Regions from separate parts of the Paenarthrobacter sp. NPDC089307 genome, predicted to be linked through region 1. Evidence: riboswitches for the same ligand, from Rfam matches in the RefSeq annotation. Region 1 holds a riboswitch; the other holds the start of a gene.
What was found. A riboswitch is a leader RNA that binds a small molecule or an ion and turns the genes downstream of it on or off. The one in region 1 is predicted to bind cyclic di-AMP.
Positions count from the first base shown of each region.

Region 2: linked by a shared signal. The riboswitch ahead of AB0N72_RS13275 (hypothetical protein) and the one ahead of AB0N72_RS07990 (hypothetical protein) in region 1 are both predicted to bind cyclic di-AMP.

Region 1 covers NZ_JBFBHE010000003.1:106,530-110,081, forward strand. The annotation lists gene AB0N72_RS07985 (ATP-dependent DNA ligase) at 1-645, opposite strand, end outside; cyclic di-AMP (ydaO/yuaA leader) riboswitch at 908-1,060, shown strand; gene AB0N72_RS07990 (hypothetical protein) at 1,075-2,283, shown strand; gene AB0N72_RS07995 (helix-turn-helix domain-containing protein) at 2,472-3,552, opposite strand, start outside.
Region 2 covers NZ_JBFBHE010000005.1:91,304-94,855, reverse strand. The annotation lists gene AB0N72_RS13285 (glycosyltransferase family 39 protein) at 1-210, opposite strand, end outside; gene AB0N72_RS13280 (glycosyltransferase) at 207-1,565, opposite strand; gene AB0N72_RS13275 (hypothetical protein) at 1,747-2,601, opposite strand; cyclic di-AMP (ydaO/yuaA leader) riboswitch at 2,605-2,789, opposite strand; gene AB0N72_RS13270 (HAMP domain-containing sensor histidine kinase) at 2,898-3,552, opposite strand, start outside.

The DNA of each region.
Region 1 (3,552 bases):
CGCCGTCTTGTGCCAGCGGAATCCGGCCACCACGCAGTCGGCGGTGCGTTCGTGCTTGGTCTTGAACATCACCCGCTTGTTCGGCTGGTACGTCCCGTCCAGGGGCTTGGAGAGAATCCCGTCCAGCCCTGCGCCTTCGAGCTGCACGAACCATTCCTGCGCACGCTCCAAGTCGGTCACAGCAGGCGTGACGTAGATGGGTGGCTCGGCTTTGGCCAGTGCCCGCTCCAGGACGGCACGACGCTCCGAAAACGGCTTGCCCGTCAGGTCTTCGTCGCCGAGCGCGAGGATGTCGAAGGCGACCAGGGACGCCGGGGTCTTCTCTGCAAGCATCCGCACCCGGCTGTCCGCGGGATGGATCCTCTGCTGCAGCACCTCGAACTCAAGCCGGTTGCCCTCGATCATGACGATCTCGCCGTCGATCACGCATTTGTCCGGGAGGTTCCGCTTCAAGGCCTCCACGAGCTCCGGGAAATAGCGGGTCATGGGCTTCTCATTGCGGCTGCCCAGGATGATCTCATCCCCATCCTTGAAGACGATGGTCCGGAAGCCGTCCCACTTCGGCTCGTAATGCCCTACCTCGGGGATTGCGGGGACAGATTTGGCGAGCATGGGCGAAATGGGCGGCATCACTGGTAGATCCATAGCTCATGTCTACCGGCCAGTACGGGCAGAAGGCTAGTGTTGGGCCATGGATATCTTGGCCGTGTTGGGGGCAGTCCTCGGAATTCCGACGCTCCTGGCAGGGCTTTCACCAGCCCCGAACCCTAAGCGGTAGGACCCTCCCGCAAGGGGCGACCTACCGCCCGTTACATTAATGTGACTTTACTTTCCGCCTCCTGTACGGTCGTAGGGCGACCCGAATCTCCGCTGGGCCGCTTCTGGATTGACGCCGGGCTCTGCCGCAATCCAGGATCCGCCAGACCCGCGGCAGAGACGGGGGACCCACAGTTTCCCGGGCTTGTTTTCTCCACAAGCCCTTGGGGTGAAGCCGCACCACGCGGCCGGACGGCCTCGTCCGAACCCGACAGCTAACCTCGCAGGCGTTGAGAGGCAACAACCATGTCCCCAACCATGGAAAATTCGCGCCGCGCACAACTGGAGCGCGAGCGCACCAAGCCAACCGGACGCCGTCGGGCCCAACCCAGCGGACAGGTCACCGGAGCAGAAAGTACGACGCCGGAAGCCGCCACCGCGGCAATCCCCACCCAGGTGGCACCAGCCGCAGCCGCCCCCACCACGCGCGCGGCCGCCCGGGCCGCTGAGCGGGAACGGGCAGCCAAGGCCGTGATCGAGCCAGTGGAACCCAACGCAGATCCGGTGGAACCCAACGCGGGCAGCCCTGCCCTCCCCGAACCGGCGACGGCAGCCATTCCAGTGATCGAAGCCGCCGCAGCCCCGGTGTCGACCACGCCGGGTCCTCCAACGGCGGCCATTCCCATCGTCCGGCCTGCCAGCCCGAAACAGGATCTGCCTGAACCGGCCACCGCAGCCATTCCGGTCGTTGCTCCACGCGAGGAAGCCGCCGCAGCATCATCGTCGGCAACAGCCCGCGTCGTGACGCCGGCGCCGGTGACCGCAGCAAGCTTCCGGGCTACATCTGCTTTTGACCGCGAGCCGCAAGCTGTCCTGCAGAAAGCCGCGTCCGTGAAGCACATGAGCCAGCGCATGGCAGTCATTGCAGGCGCACTGGGCTTGGTGCTGACTGCAGGCGGGCTGGGGCAAGCGTTGGAACTTCCGTTCTTCGGGCAGGAATCCCCCACTCAGGAAGCCGGCGGCAGCAAGGACGGCCAGGACCGGCAAACGGGCTCGGCCGCCCCGGCACCCCGCGCTTCCTACACCACGGCCTCCTCCCCATCTTCGTCGGGCTCGGCTTCGTCCCAGGCGGGCCAGCCTGGCACGGTACCGGAGGAACCCGCCGAGGTTTCGCCGTCGTCGGTTCCCTCACCGCACGTCTCGCTGGCTGCCCCTGTCTGGGTCCCCTCGGCGGCCGCTGCGGTGCCGCCAGTTGCGGCGCCAGCGCCCGGAACGGCTACGCCGGCCCCGGCACAGCCTGCACCTGCTCCCAGCGACGTGCCCTCTGACACGGTCACCACACCGCCGGCCACGGCAACCCCGACGCCGACGCCCACACCGGCTCCGCCGACTGCCACTCCGACGCCGACTCCGACGCAGACCGAGACCCCCAAGCCCCGGCCAACCGGCAGTCCCAGCGCCACCGTCAAGCCACAGGCCAGCACCTTGGAATCACTCCTTGACGCCGCCCAAAAGGCGTTGCAGTGAGCACCCGGATGCCCCGCACCAACGTGCACACCGGATGGCATGGCAGGTACTGCAGCAGCAGCCGCACGGCCACCTTCCGGCGCCGGATGGGCCGCTGGAGTTGCCAACGGCTGAAGCGCTCCTAAAGGCTGAAACGAAAGAGGCAGGCACCCACGGTGCCTGCCTCTTCCGCGTTGATTGCCCAAGGTTCAGATCCGGGGCCTCCCGGCCCAGCGTCGCGCCTTCAGCGCAGCGTGCAGTTCGAGGCGGATCGCGCCATTCAACGGATCCGCACCGATAAGTTGGCGGATCCGGCCGAGGCGGTTGTAGATGCTGCTCCTGTGGAGGTGAAGTTTGGCTGCAACGTCCTGAACCGCGCCGTCGTTGTCATACAGCAATTCAAGGACCGGCAGGAGTTCACCGTTCTTGTCCTGGTCCTCGAGCGTCCTGAAATGCACGGAACCGGTGTCGTCCCAGCCTCCTGGCGCCAGCAAACGGTCAAAGAGCTGGTAGACCCCCACGGAGCGGCTGTCCACCAACTCCCCCAGCTGGGCGTCCACAGCGGCAGCCTGGGCGGCAACCTTGGACTGGCGGTAGGCCCCCGCCAATTGGCGAATCACGTGGAACGGCTCGCTGATCCCCAGGATGACCCTGTCCACGGTCCTGCCGGCGCGCTTGGCGAGCTCAAGCTGATAGTGGACCAGGACCTGGGCGTGGTCGGCCCGGCCGCCGGATTCCCGGAACAGGACCACCGAGTGAGTTTCCGTGCCGGCGCTGAACAGCGCGGGGTTGACGCCAATGGTCGACTGCAGCGCGGCGGACCGGTGCGTGAGGGTTGCCGCGATGGGATCGACGTCGGACCGGGCACCGTCGGCGTCCAGGATGGTCACCAGTTGCCAGGGACCGCGGCCTTGGATTTCCTTCCAACCGGCCACGGCCGCGACGGCGTTGGACTCTCCGCCGCATGCCGAGAGGAACTCCTGCTCGCGCCTGCGCCGGAACTCGGACTCGGCTGTGTTCGAGTCCAGGAGCAAGCCGGCCAACAGGTCCAGTTCGTCACGTACGCCGGGCAACTGGGCGAGGATCGCCGTCGCGCTTTGCTCCTCAAGGTCCTGCTGCACCCATAAGTAGCCCACGCGGAAACCGCGGACCAGCAGCGGCACGCAAACGCGGCCCAGCATCCCGAGTTCGTCGTTGGCGGGAACCACCACGGGACGGACGGCGGTGGAGATGCCGTGGGACAGTTGCCAGGCGCTGACGTCGCTGGGGACGCGCTTGCTGAGCAGGAAG
Region 2 (3,552 bases), on a different contig from region 1:
GGCGGCGGCATAGAAGGAGTTGCCGTAGCCGGTGGCAGCAAGATTCCAGAGATAAAGGATGGCTGTGGCCACCAAGAGTCCGGCGGCGGACGGGCGGACCCAGCGCGCCTGGCAGCCGAACACGATCCGTTGGATTCGCGTTTGCCTGTTGCTTGGGGTCGCGGGGTGGTTGCTTGCGGCCGTATTGCTTGGCTGAAGTGCGGTGATCATTTCGCTGCCACCTCGTTGTCCTCGTCGGTCCTCATGGCAGCGGGCGTAGTTGCTTGTGCCGGCTTTCGGAAGACCCATAACCGGAAGAGCAGGAACCTTGCCGCGGTCGCCACGAGGTTGGCGCCGACTACGGTGGCCACCTCAAGCCAGCGGTCCGGCGTCGTGGTTCCGTGCACCAGGGCGAGCGCACCGGAGGTGAGCGCCAGGCCGATGCCGAACACGATCAATCCCTCAAAGTGGTGCCGGGCAGCGTTCCCGCCGTGGATGCCGAACGTGAAGCGGCGATTGGCGGCGGTGTTGGCAATCGCGGTGATGATCAGCGCCACGAAATTCGCCAGCTGCGGGTCCATGAAGCCGCGGCAGGACAGGAAGATCAGCAGGTAGGCCACGGTGGAGGCGGCGCCGATGAATCCGAAGCGGACCAGCTGCCCGAAAAGGCTGCTGCGTGGCGTCGACTCGGAGGTGCGCGAGGACGCAGGCAGGGGACCGCGGGCCAACGCTGCCCGGAGTTCGGGGACCGGGATGCGGCCCGTCACGAGGTCGCGCGTCAGGCGCGTCATGCCGCGGAGGTCGGCCAGGGCGGTTCGTACGACGTCGACGCTTGAGTTGGGATCGTCCGTCCAGTCCACCGGGACCTCGTGGACTCGAAGGCCGCAGCGCTCGGCCACCACCAGGAGTTCGGTGTCGAAGAACCAGGCGTTGTCCAGGGTGTGCGGCAGCAGCCGGTGTGCCACGTCCGCGCGGATGGCTTTGAAACCGCACTGGGCGTCGGAGAAACGTGCCCCCATCACGGTGTGCAGCAGGACGTTGTAGCTCCGGGAGACGAACTCGCGCTTGGGTCCGCGGACTACGCGGGACGTGCGGGCCAGCCGGGTGCCGATTGCCAGGTCTGAGTGGCCGGAGATCAGGGGCGCCAGGAGCGGTGCCAGAGCGGCGAGGTCAGTGGACAGATCCACATCCATGTACGCCAGGACCGGAGATGGCGATGCCAGCCAGACTTGACGGAGGGCGTTGCCCCGGCCCTTCTCTTCGAATCGCTTGACGGTGAGTTGGGGCAGTTCGCGGGCCATGCGCTCGGCGATCCTAAGCGTGCTGTCCGTGCTGGCGTTGTCTGCCACGGTGATGCGGAAAGTATGTGGAAATGTCTCCGTGAGGTGGACGTGCAGGCGGCGCAGGCATTCCTCAAGGTCCCTTTCCTCGTTGTGGACGGGGATGGTGACGTCCAGGACAGGAACCGTGGTCCGGGTGTCAACGGGAGAGCGCCGCGGCTGCCGAACGGGCAGGGCAGGAGCGGCGGGGTGCCCCGCATGGGCGGGGTTCGGCAGCGCACTGGGGGCGGGATCTATGAGCGTCATGGATCCAGAGTGGTGCCGCCGATTGTGAGGGCTTTAGGCGGAAGCTGTGACATGACTGTGTAACTGTATGGGGCCGTGAGGTTGTGCCGGGATATGCGAAAGCCGCCCCGGTCTCCGCTGCCCGCACCGGTTGGAACTGGTGCGAACGGCGGTAACCGGGGCGGCGATCAAGTTTTCTGGCTTAGTACCAGTTGTTGGCCAAGTGGAAGGCCAGGGCAGCTGACGGGGATCCGTAGCGTTCCTTGATGTAGTTCAGGCCCCACTTGATCTGGGTCTGGTAGTTGGTCTGCCAGTCAGCACCGGCAGAGGCCATCTTGCCGGCCGGAAGCGACTGGACAATACCGTAGGCGCCGCTGGAAGCGTTGGTGGCAGTGGTCCGCCAACCGGATTCCTTCTCCCAGAGCGTGTTCAGCGCCGTCATCTCAGAGGCGCTCCAGCCGTAGCTGCCAAGAATGCTGGCGGCGTAGGCCTTGGCTGCTGCGGGGTCATCCACAGCCTTGGGGGCAGCTGCGGCGGCCGCGGCCTCTGCGGCGGCAGCAGCGGCGTCGGCTGCTTGCTTGGCGGCGGCGTCAGCGGCAGCTTTTTCTGCGGCGGCCTGGTCAGCGGCGGCCTTCTCGGCTGCTGCCTGCGCGGCAGCGGCCTGGTCAGCAGCTGCCTTGTCGGCGGCGGCTTTGTCGGCGGCAGCCTTGTCGGCAGCGGCTTTGTCCGCAGCGGCCTTGGCAGCTGCAGCCTTTTCGTCGGCAGCCTTCTTGGCGGCTGCGGCCTCCTCGGCTGCCTTGTTGTTGCTGGCCTCGGCCGCGGTCCGGGCCTCAGCCACGCGGCTGGCTTCAGGAAGCGTCAGGGCAGCGTTCGCGGCGGTTCCGAGTGAAGCAACGCCCAACGCGGCGGCGATAACGCCAGCCACAACGGACATGCGGTGGCCGGACTTGCCCTCACGGGCGGCCTTCTTGAGGACGGTCTGCGACTTGGTGAGCGGGGCTTCGTTCTGGTCGCGGTGACGCGCGGAATGGCGCGTCTGATCGTTAAATTCAGACATGTGTGATTACCTCTCAGCGCCTGCGGAGTTAGCTGTCGGGTTCGGATGAGGTCATCCGGCCGCGCGTCACGCTGCGGCTTCACCCCTAGGGCCGGCAAATGCCTGGGCCCGGAGACTCTGGGTCCCCCGTCTCTGCCTCGGAGTAAGAACGGACTCCGGGAAGTGGCAGAGCTCGGCGCATCCCGGATGTGGGCCATTTGGGGCGACCCACCCTTTCGACGGTACAGGAGGTTTCCGCAGAAGTCACATTTAGGTAACAGAGATCACGGCGCCGGTGAGTCGCCTTGCTGGATTCGTTACGTTCGTTCGCTGTTGGCGGCGGGGAGGCGAACGGCAAATTCCGTGCGCCCGGGACGGGAGGTCACTTCGACGCTACCGCCATGGGCTTCCACGATCGATTCCACGATCGACAGGCCCAGGCCGGAGGTGCCTTCGGACCCTGATCGGGCGGCATCGGCCCGGGCAAAGCGGGAGAAAATCCGGCCTTGGAAATCCTCAGGAATGCCGGGGCCGTTGTCGGTTACGGTCACTACTGCGCTGCCGTCGGCTGAGAGCATGACGCCGGTGACCACCGTGGTGCCGGCATCCGTGTGCTTCCTGGCATTCGACAGCAGGTTGGCCAACACCTGGTGCAGTTGCGTCGCATCACCGCGGACGGTCACGGGTTCGTCGGGCAGCCTCAGTTGCCAGATATGGTCCGGCGCCATGACTTTCTCATCGCTCACGGTCTCTATCACAAGCTGTGTCAGGTCCACGTCCGTGACTTTCACGGGCTGGCCTTCATCAAGCCGTGCCAGCAGCAAGAGGTCTTCCACCAGCGTTGTCATCCGTTCGGACTGGCTTTGGACCCGCGCAAGGGACTTCCTGCCATCGTCCGTGAAGGTCTCGGTCATCCGCAGCAGCTCGGTGTAACCGCGGATGGCAGTCAGTGGCGTCCGCAGTTCGTGCGAG